3 regions of the Dietzia sp. Alg238-R159 genome follow, and region 2 is predicted to be linked to each of the others. Evidence: riboswitches for the same ligand, from Rfam matches in the RefSeq annotation. Region 2 holds a riboswitch; each other region holds the start of a gene.
The links. Region 2 has a riboswitch for cobalamin ahead of cobN (cobaltochelatase subunit CobN). Riboswitches for the same ligand answer to the same signal wherever they lie in the genome.

Region 1 (3,270 bases), on a different contig from region 2:
CGAGAAGCGCCACTTTCGCCCCGGCGGAGATCGTCAGATCGGCGCCGTCGAACACGGTGTGGGGGTGGTCGTCGGCGGCGTCGAGACGTCGGTAGCCAAACCGGGCACCGCGCAGCGCCAAGATCGTCACGTCATCACCCCCAGTAGCAACACAGACACGAGAACCAGGCAAATCACGAGCACGCGGGCGGCCGAAACTGGAGTCGCTTCGGTGAGAACTTCGGTGTGGCCGCGTTCGGCGCGCATGGCCATGGCGTCGTCGATCGCCCGTGCCCGCCTGATCGACAGGACGAAGACGGAGGCGAACTGCGTTCCGATAGAGGTGATCGCGGCTTGGGCGGTGCGTTGCCCGAGTCTGAGGTCGTGGGCATGTCGCAGCGTGCGGGTGGAGTCGAGCAGTAGGCCGATGAGTCGGTAGGTGGTGTCCACGATATGCGCCAGCGGGGCGGGCAGTCCGGCCCGCCGGCCGGCGGCCAAGAGGTCGGCGACGGGCGTGGTGCACGCCAGGGTGATGGTGGCGGCCGTCGCGGCGATGGCCCGGCTCACCGTCCGCCAGGCGGTATCGACCCCGGACGGATCCACCACCAGTCGCCAGCCCACTACGTCCAGCACGAGGGGACCGGTGCCCAGGACGAGGAATGCAACGGGGGCGAGCAGCGCCGCGAGGTAGATCCTGGCGGGGACGCGTGCCAGCGCCAGCGCGCACAGGCAACAGACGGCCAGGATCGCGGCGTGGCCCACTGGTGGCGGCACGAGCAGTGCTGCCACCAGCAGACCGCCGAAGAGCAGCAGTTTCTCCGCTACCGGGAGGTCCGTCCAGCGGTTGTGGGACGCCGCGAGTTCGAGCGGGTTCACCTAGTGCCCGGTCGGGCCTGGGGTCGTCGCCTTCGCCTGGTCGCGCTGCTGTCTGCTGCGTGTCCGCAAGACGCCGAGTCCGTATCCCACAATCCCGCCGCCGATCCCGGCTTGCAGGGCGAACACTCCCGATTCGACCTCCCCCGGCAGCTCGGGCAGAAGCGGCTCGAACCACGGCTCATAGCCGGGAGCGATCTCGCTGATGGTTCCTTCCGCCTGCCCGTCCGCGCCCTCGAACTCGCCACCCGCCCCTGCGCCGTAGACCAGGGAAAACACAGCGACTGCGAACGCCGCGGCGACCATTCCCATCAGCACCCACACGCTGAGATGCTTCATCCCGCTCATCGCACCGACTCCGTGCTCTCAACCCGGTCGCCACTGTCCCCGAGACCGGCGAAGCTTCCCGCCCCGCCCAGCCGCGCCCTGCGAAAGAAGCCCACTAGGTTGAGCTCACGGGAGGCGATTCGCAGCAGCACGCTGACGATCACCACCACGATCAGTGCCTCAACAACAGCCAGTGGGATCTGGGTGATCGCGAAGACGGCCAGGAACTCGGCCATCGAGTGCCACAGGCCGTGTTCGGCGCTCGGGAACGCCAGGGCGAGCTGCGCGCTGGTGACGAGATACGTCACCAGGTCCGCCAGGAACGCGGCGACGAAGACCGCGCCGAGCAGCGGCACCGTGACCCGTCGGCACAGGACGAACGCACCGTAGGCGACCCACGGTCCAGCGATTCCCATGGAGAACACGTTTGCGCCGAGCGTGGTGATGCCGCCATGTGCCAGCAGCAACGCCTGGAAGATCAACACCACGGTGGCGACGAAGGCCATAACGGGGGGACGGAAGATGATCGTGCCCAGCCCGGTCCCGGTGGGATGCGAGCTCGAGCCCGTCACCGACGGGAGCTTGATGGCAGACATGACGAACGTGAACGCCCCGGCCACGCCGAGCAGGACGCCCGCCTCCGGTGTCTGACGGACGGTCCTGATGGCCTCGCGCGCGCCGTGGATCACGAACGGCGCCGCGACGGCCGTCCATGCCACGGCATGGGCCGTGGGAAGGAAACCCTCTGCAATATGCACTTCTTCGAACCTCTCTGCCCGTCACCTCGCGGGCACTTGTGGTGGAAGCTACGGCCGGTCTCCTGGCTCGCGGACTCCACCGGCAGACCCCCGTCAGGGACGCACCGGATCGCCGCCGATCCGCCTTCCCACCCACACAACGCGTGCGAGCAGTGACATAAAGGACCAGCAGCATCGTCCGTTCACAGTGGCGAGGGCCGCCCCGGTCTCACACCGGGTTCCCGAACACCGCAGCTGAGCAGATCCTAACCCCCGCCGCCCAGGAGAACTCACCTCCCATAGACGCTCCGTCCGCGTGACCTCGTCCGCGTCCCTCGCTCGGGTAGGCATCTGCAGCAGCGAGCCGACATCAGGGTGTGTTCTATGCTCACCACGTGTCGGCTGATCGGCTGCGGTCTGAGCTCCCCCCAGCGCTGAGCCGAGGGGCACGAGGCCCGAGTCGATCGCCCGCGAAACCGGTCGGATCGCCTTGGGCACGGCGTCCGGACGTCGTCCGCCAGCTGGTGTGGAAGCCCGATGCGCAGGGGACGCCGTGCCGCGCGCGGACGCGTAGATCGCTATCTTAACCCTAAAACCTTATCACAGTTTGGGGGCGTCAGGCACCGCCTCTGACCTGCACGTTGAACGCGCCGATAATTTATCTTATGACAAGCTAATGGTGTCGAGTTTCCGATCGCGCGAACTCTGTACCCCACCGAACCGTTCCCCACATTCGTATCGGTCAACCCCAGCGCGACCTGCGCGTGGGTGGATCTCGGGCCTGCGCTTCGTTGCTTGCGCCACCTTGACCGCAGGGAAATGACGGAATGGTGGAGCAGGTCGCCACCTGCGGACCGTTGTCGAGACTCGTGTTTCATACCACGCGTTCGCACCACGCGGAGCCCCTCCGGACGGTGCAACATGCCGCAGCAACAATGGTGCACCATAGGGTGGTGTAACTCAGGCAATTCCCGTCTCGAGAGCCACCAGCGCGACATTCAAAGCAATGATTACAGCAGCGATCGCCCAGCCCAGGAATGTTGTTTCGCGCGCATTGACCGAGGCGCCCATGAGGGATTTTCGGGAAGTGAGCCACACCAATGGCACCAGCGCAAACGGGATGCCAAACGACAGAATTACCTGGCTCAGAATCAGCGCGTACGTGGGATCAACCCCGGCTGCTAGCACAATAATGGATGGGATAATGGTGATGAGCCTGCGGGTGAGGAGTTTCATCCGGGTACGAAACAGGCCCCCCATGATGTCGCTGCCCGCGTAGGCGCCAACGGCAGTTGATGCGAGCCCTGAAGCCAATAGCGCGATTGCGAACATAAGACTGGCTGTCGTGCCGAGG
Region 2 (3,270 bases):
GGTCGACCTCCTCGGTCGGCGCGCCCTCGGCCAGCCCGAGTGCGCGGCGCAGGCCCGGAACCGCGCCGGACTCGCCGCCCCACACCTGCGAGGCCCGCAGGATCGCCAGCACCAGGTTGACGCGCGCCTCGCCCGCGGGCGCCTGGCCCAGGACGTGCAGGCCGTCGCGGATCTGAACGTCCTTGATCTCGCACAACCAGCCGTCGACGTGGAGGAGGAAGTCGTCGAACTCCTCGTCGTCGGGCCGCTGCTCGAGGCCAAGGTCCTCGTGCATGTGCGCGGACTGCATGAGGGTCCAGATCTGCGCGCGGATGGCCGGGAGCTTGGCCGGATCCATCGACGCGATGTTCCCGTACTCGTCGAGCAGCTGCTCCAGCCGCGCGATGTCCCCGTACGACTCGGCACGCGCCATGGGCGGGACCAGGTGGTCGACGATCGTCGCGTGCGCACGGCGCTTGGCCTGCGCGCCCTCGCCGGGGTCGTTGACGAGGAACGGGTAGATCAGCGGAAGGTCGGCGATCGCCGCGTCGGTGGCACAGTCCGCCGAGAGCGCCGCGTTCTTGCCCGGCAGCCATTCGAGCGAGCCGTGTTTGCCGATGTGCACCAGCGCATGCGCCCCGAAGCCGTGGGCGAGCCAGCGATAGGCGGCCAGGTAGTGGTGGGACGGCGCGAGCTCGGGGTCGTGATAGATGGCGACCGGGTTCTCGCCGAAGCCGCGGGGCGGCTGGATCAACAGGACGACATTGCCGGCCTGGATGGTGGCCAGGACGATCTCGCCGGCGTCGTTGACGAACAGCTCGCCCGGCGCGGGCCCCCACGCCTCGACCATCTCCGCACGCAGCGCCTCGGGCAGGTCCGCGGTCCAGCGCAGGTAGTCGTCGGTGGAGATCCGCACGTGACTGTCGGTGAGCTGGGCGCTGGTGAGCCACTCCTCGTCCTGCCCGCCCGCGTCGATGAGCGCGTGGATGAGGGCGTCGCCGGCGGCGGTGTCGTCGGCGTAGTCCCCGGCGGCCCCGGCGGGGTCCAGACTCGATTGATCAAGATACTGCGCGATGGGGCCGTCGTCCGGGCCCAGGTCGTAGCCCTCGTCGCGCATCCGGCGCAGCAGGCGGATGGTCGAGACCGGGGTGTCCAGGCCGACGGCGTTGCCGATGCGGGAGTGCTTGGTCGGATAGGCCGACAGGACCAGCGCGACCTTGCGGTCGGCGGGCGCCACATGGCGCAGCCGCGCGTGGGCCACGGCGATCCCGGCGACGCGCGCGCACCGCTCCGGATCGGCCACGTAGCGGGGCAGGCCGTCGGCGTCGATCTCCTTGAACGAGAACGGCGCGGTGATGATCCGGCCGTCGAACTCGGGGATCGCGATCTGGTTGGCGGAGTCCAGCGGGTTGACGCCGTCGTCTGAGGCAGACCAGTCCTCCCGGCTCCACGTCAGGCACAGGCCCTGCAGGACGGGGATGTCCAGCGCGGCGATGCGCTCGACGTCCCACGTCTCGTCCTCGCCGCCCGCACTCACCGCGCCGGGCGTGGTGCCGCCGGCAGCGAGAACCGTCACGACCAGCGCATCGAGAGTGCCGAGCGCGTCAAACAGCTCGTCGGGGGCCGAGCGCAGGGAGCCGGCGAAGACCGGCACTCCCACCGCGCCAGCGGCGTCGATCGCGTCGGCCAGCGAGTGCGCGAACCCGGAGTTCCCGCTCACCTCGTGGGCGCGGTAGTAGAGCACTCCGACGCGGGGCAGGCCGGGGGCTTCCGTCGTGTCCGGCCGCGGCGGCATACCCCACACCGGCACGTTCTCCGGCGGCTCGAACCCGACGCCGGTGAGCAGCACGGTGTCGGCCAGGAATGCGTGCAGCTGCGCGAGGTTGCCCGGGCCGCCCTCGGCGAGATAGCGGTGCGCCTCGGCCGCGATGCCGATCGGGACCGTGGACAGCTCCATCAGGTCGGCGTCGGGGGTCTGCTCCCCACCCAGGACCACTACCGGGACGCCCGCGCCGAGCACGGCGGCGAACCCGGCCTCCCAGGATCGTCGGGAGCCGAGAATGCGGACCACCACCAGGTCGGCGCCGACGAGCAGTGCGGGCAGATTCGCCTCGACGTCGAGTCGGGACGGGTTGCCGAGCGTGAACGCCGCGCCGGATTCGCGCGCGGAGAGCAGGTCCGTATCGGAGGTGGACAACAGGGTGATGCGGGGCACGTCGTGCTGTGCCGAGGCGTCATCAGGGGACGCCGAACGCCGGTCGGGGCGCATGTTCTTCTCCAAACCCTCGTGGAACATGTCGCCGTGGCCGGTCTCCTGGCTTTCGCATCAACGCCGTGCGACCGACCTTCCCGGATCCTGGAGGGTCCAGTGGTCTCCGCCCCGTGAGGGACGGACGAGGGTGCGCGACTCCGCGACTACAGTGGCGAGGGCCGCGCCGGCTTTTCCTCCGGCTTCCCGAGCACCACGGCACCGGCGAGCCTATCCGGCGCACCCCGCCCGTGGCCGACCGGCTGCCTCGCGTCAGCCAGGGACGGCCATCCCGGTCAGGGGAAGTCCACCACCGCGAGGTTGAGTGGCAGCTCGCCTCTCCGCGGCTCCGGCGAGAGGGTCGCCTCGTCGACGAAGGTGCCGGACAGGAAGTCGTCGGCGTCGGCGATCCGCTGCGGCGGGACCTGCCCGGCGTAGTCGAACCCCTTCAGCTCGTACGGCAGCGAGTCGGCCTCGAGCAGGCTCGGCCCGTCCATGAGCTGGAAGTGAAGGTGCGAGGCGTTGGCATTGCCGGTGTTCCCGAGCTTGCCCAGCACCTGCCCCTCGGTCACCGTGTCGCCGGGTTTCACCGTGACCGAGCCGGAGATCATGTGTGCGTACATCGCGTACACGCCGTCGCCGAGGTCGAGCACCACGTGGTTGCCGTCCACGTTCTCGACGGTGAGCTTGGACGCCAGTTCCGGGTTGCTGGCGGGCAGGACCCCCGGCGCATTGGCCTCCATCCCGTCGAGGACCGAGACGACGGTGGCGTCGGCGACGGCGAGGATCTCGGCGCCGTAGTCCACGTAGCTCTCGTTGTGGTTCCTGTCGCCGGTGTAGAACTCGCCCTGGTCGTTGGTGCGCTTCCAGTCGATTGCGAACCGCTGGCTGTTGTTGAGTTTGCCGTTGACCGACATCACCGAACTGCGGTGCGGGAACCCCGGTTCGCAACACCCGTTGAGGGCCACCCAGTTCTCGCCCCGCACGGGCGGCGCGATGACCGGCACGGTGCGGGTGGAGAAGGCAACCGGTGTCGTAAGGTA
Region 3 (3,270 bases), on a different contig from region 2:
GGCCTGATCGCCGGGCTGCTCGTCGGCTCGGCCGTCGGCGTCGTCGTTCGATCGGCCGCCCGCCTGGTCCGGGCCCGCGGTGCCGGAGTCGTCGCCAGCGCCGGGGCTGTCCTCGGTCTGCTCGGTCTGCTCGGGCGAGTGCTCGTGCCCGGCGTGCTCGGCCGAGGCCCGCGCCGGGGTCGACTCGGCGTCCGGGGTGTCTGCCGACGCGGACTCGTCTGCGGACTCCGACTGTTCGGCGTCGTCGGCCGGCGCGGTCTCGTCCCGGGGGTCGGGATCGGGCTCGTCGTCGTCGCCCAGGAGCCGTTCCAACAGGTCCTCGTCGAGGCCCGGCGCATCGAACGGGGCACGACGGCGGCGGTGGGGCAGTGCCATGCGCGCGGCGACGCGGATGTCCTCGCGGGTGATCCGGGTCCGGCCCTGCCATGCGGCATGGGCGGCGGCGGTGCGGGCGGTGACGATGTCGGCGCGCATGCCGTCCACGTCGAAGCCCGCACACACCCGGGCGATGGTCGACAGCGCCCAGGGGGTCAGCGTCACCCGGTCGAGCACGCGCCGCGCGGCGGCGATCCGCTCGCGCACTGCGGCCTCGTCGGCGGCGTGGGCGGCGACGAACCCCGCCGGGTCGGCCTCGAACGCGATCCGGCGGCGCACCACCTCGGCGCGCAGTTCCGGGTCCCGGGGCGCGGCCACCTCCACGGTGAGGCCGAAGCGGTCCAGCAGCTGCGGCCGGAGCTCGCCCTCCTCGGGGTTCATGGTGCCGATCAGCACGAAGCGCGCGGCGTGCTCCACCGAGATGCCGTCGCGCTCCACGGTCACCCGGCCCATCGCGGCGGCGTCGAGCAGCAGGTCCACCACGTGGTCGTGGAGCAGGTTGACCTCGTCCACGTAGAGCAGTCCGCGGTGCGCGCGGGCGAGCAGGCCAGGTTGGAACACGGTCACACCGTCGGCGAGCGCACTCTCCAGGTGTAGTGATCCGGTGATGCGGTCCTCGGACACCCCGATCGGCAGCTCGACCAGGCGGACCGGCCGCTGCTCGGTGGGCGCGTCGTGGGGGATACGCCCGTCCGGGGTCTCGGAACCGCGGTCGTCAGGTGCGGAGGAGAACCGGTCGCCGGTGACGACCTCGACCTCCGGCAGGATCCCGGTGAGGGCGCGGACCATCGTGGACTTGGCCGTGCCCTTCTCGCCGCGGATCAGCACGCCGCCGACCGCCGGGGACACCGCGGTCAGGGTCAGGGCCAGCGACATGTCGTCGGAACCGACGACAGCGCTGAAGGGGTAGTGCAGTGGCATGGGGGCTCCCGCTCTCGTCTGCCAGGCTGGTCAGCGCGAGGCCGGTCTCCGGACTTCCCGGCTCATCTCGGACGTGCGCGCGGGGCGCGATCGTCTGAGAGGCCGGGTTACCGTAGCGGGCCCTGTGCCGGATTCTCACCGGCTTCCCTGATTCTCCCCTCCGCTCCGCCTGTGGCGGGTCGTGGGGCACCTCGTGCTGTGGGGTCTGTTCGGTTGTGTGGTGCTTCAGGCTAGCCCAACGGCCTGTCCCGGGGCGCCTCAGGTGTCGCGGTAGGGTTCCGCGTCATGAATGCACGGGTGGTGGTCGTCGGCATCGGCGGCGACGGGTGGGCGGGGCTCGACGAGGCCCGCCGTCGCGCCGTCCTGGGCGCCGAGGTGGTGCTCGGCGGTGAGCGTCATGTGGCGATGATTCCGGGCGACGTGACGGCCGAACGGGTGCCGTGGCCGCGGCCGCTGCGGGACGGGTTGCCGGAGCTGCTCGAGCGGTTCCGCGGGCGGTCGATCGTGGCCCTGGCCTCGGGTGATCCGCTGGTTGCCGGGATCGGCACCACCCTGATCGATGTAGTCGGCGTGGACGCGGTGGAGGTGCTCCCGGCGGTGTCCTCGGTCGCGCTGGCCCGCGCCAGGATGCGGTGGCCGGCCGAGTCCGTGGTGGTGCTGCGTGACCACCGCGCGCTGCCCCGGGAGCTGGCGCCGGGGCGGCGGGTGCTGGTGCTCTCAGCCGACCGGGACACGCCGGGAGAGGTCGCCGCGGTACTTGACGGCGCCGGCTTCGGGAGAAGCTCGCTGACGGTTCTGTCCGATCTCGGGGGCCCGGCCGAAGCGCGTTTCAGATGCCCGGCACGCGACTGGGCTGCCGACCGCGAGGCCCCCGCCCTGCACGTGTTGGCCATCGAGTGCGTGGCCGACCCCTCCGCCCGCCCACTCGGGTTGGCGCCGGGATTGCCCGACGACGCCTTCGAGAACGACGGCCAGCTCACCCGCCGCGACCTGCGCGCCTCGGCCCTGTCCCGACTCGCGCCTGCGGCGGGCGAGCTCCTCTGGGACGTGGGCGCCGGCGCCGGGTCGGTGGGCATCGAGTGGATGCGCGCCCACCCGTCGTGTCGGGCTGTCGCTGTGGAGGCCGATCCCGGGCGGGCCGCGCGGATCGAGCGCAACGCGGCCGCCCTCGGGGTGCCCGCGCTGAAGATCGTCCACGGCCGGGCGCCCCAGGCTCTGGACGGTCTGCCGCGGCCGGACGCGGTGTTCATCGGCGGGGGCGGCACGGCCCCTGGCCTGCTTCGACAGTGTTGGGACGCGCTGGCGCCGGGCGGCCGGCTGGTCGCGCACGCGGTGACGCTGGAGACCGAGCGCGCACTGATCGACGCCCGCGCCGAATTCGGCGGGGAGCTCACCCGGCTGCAGGTCGAGCAGACAGATTCGATCGGCAGGTTCACCGGCTGGGCGCCGACGCGGGCCGTGGTGCAATGGGCCGCCGTGAGGCCTCGCTCGCACGCGACTGGTGTCCAGGAGACAGGGGAAACTTCGTGACCGTTCACTTCGTGGGAGCCGGGCCCGGCGCCGCGGACCTGCTCACCCTGCGGGCGGCCGCGGCGCTGGCCGCGGCCGACGTCTGCCTCTACGCGGGGACCTACCTCGATGATGGTGTTCTCACGCACTGTCGGCCGGGCACCCGGTTGGTGGACACCCAGCACCTGGACCTGGACGGGATCATCGCGGAGATCGTCGCCGCCCATGCCAAGGGACTCGAGGTGGTCCGGCTGTGTTCCGGCGACCCGTCGCTGTACTCGGCTCTCGCCGAGCAAACTCGCCGCCTCGACGCGGCCAGCGTGCCGTGGGACGTGGTTCCTGGTGTTCCGGCCTATGCCGCCGCAGCCGCCGAGTTGGGGGTGGAGCTCACAGTTCCCGAGGTGGTGCAGTCGGTGGTGCTCACCCGTGTCCAGGCTCGGTCGACGGCGATGCCGTCGACTGAGT

Region 1: linked by a shared signal. The riboswitch ahead of G6R20_RS17905 (energy-coupling factor ABC transporter permease) and the one ahead of cobN (cobaltochelatase subunit CobN) in region 2 are both predicted to bind cobalamin.
Region 3: linked by a shared signal. The riboswitch ahead of G6R20_RS17685 (magnesium chelatase subunit D family protein) and the one ahead of cobN (cobaltochelatase subunit CobN) in region 2 are both predicted to bind cobalamin.

The regions. Positions count from the first base shown of each region.
Region 1 covers NZ_UNRI01000017.1:14,633-17,902, reverse strand. The annotation lists gene G6R20_RS17920 (ABC transporter ATP-binding protein) at 1-130, opposite strand, end outside; gene cbiQ (cobalt ECF transporter T component CbiQ) at 127-855, opposite strand; gene G6R20_RS17910 (energy-coupling factor ABC transporter substrate-binding protein) at 856-1,200, opposite strand; gene G6R20_RS17905 (energy-coupling factor ABC transporter permease) at 1,197-1,937, opposite strand; cobalamin riboswitch at 1,972-2,185, opposite strand; gene G6R20_RS17900 (Nramp family divalent metal transporter) at 2,877-3,270, opposite strand, start outside.
Region 2 covers NZ_UNRI01000004.1:238,867-242,136, forward strand. The annotation lists gene cobN (cobaltochelatase subunit CobN) at 1-2,194, opposite strand, end outside; cobalamin riboswitch at 2,266-2,461, opposite strand; gene G6R20_RS12180 (M23 family metallopeptidase) at 2,524-3,270, opposite strand, start outside.
Region 3 covers NZ_UNRI01000015.1:8,805-12,074, reverse strand. The annotation lists gene G6R20_RS17685 (magnesium chelatase subunit D family protein) at 1-1,296, opposite strand, end outside; cobalamin riboswitch at 1,318-1,505, opposite strand; gene cbiE (precorrin-6y C5,15-methyltransferase (decarboxylating) subunit CbiE) at 1,582-2,826, shown strand; gene G6R20_RS17675 (SAM-dependent methyltransferase) at 2,823-3,270, shown strand, end outside.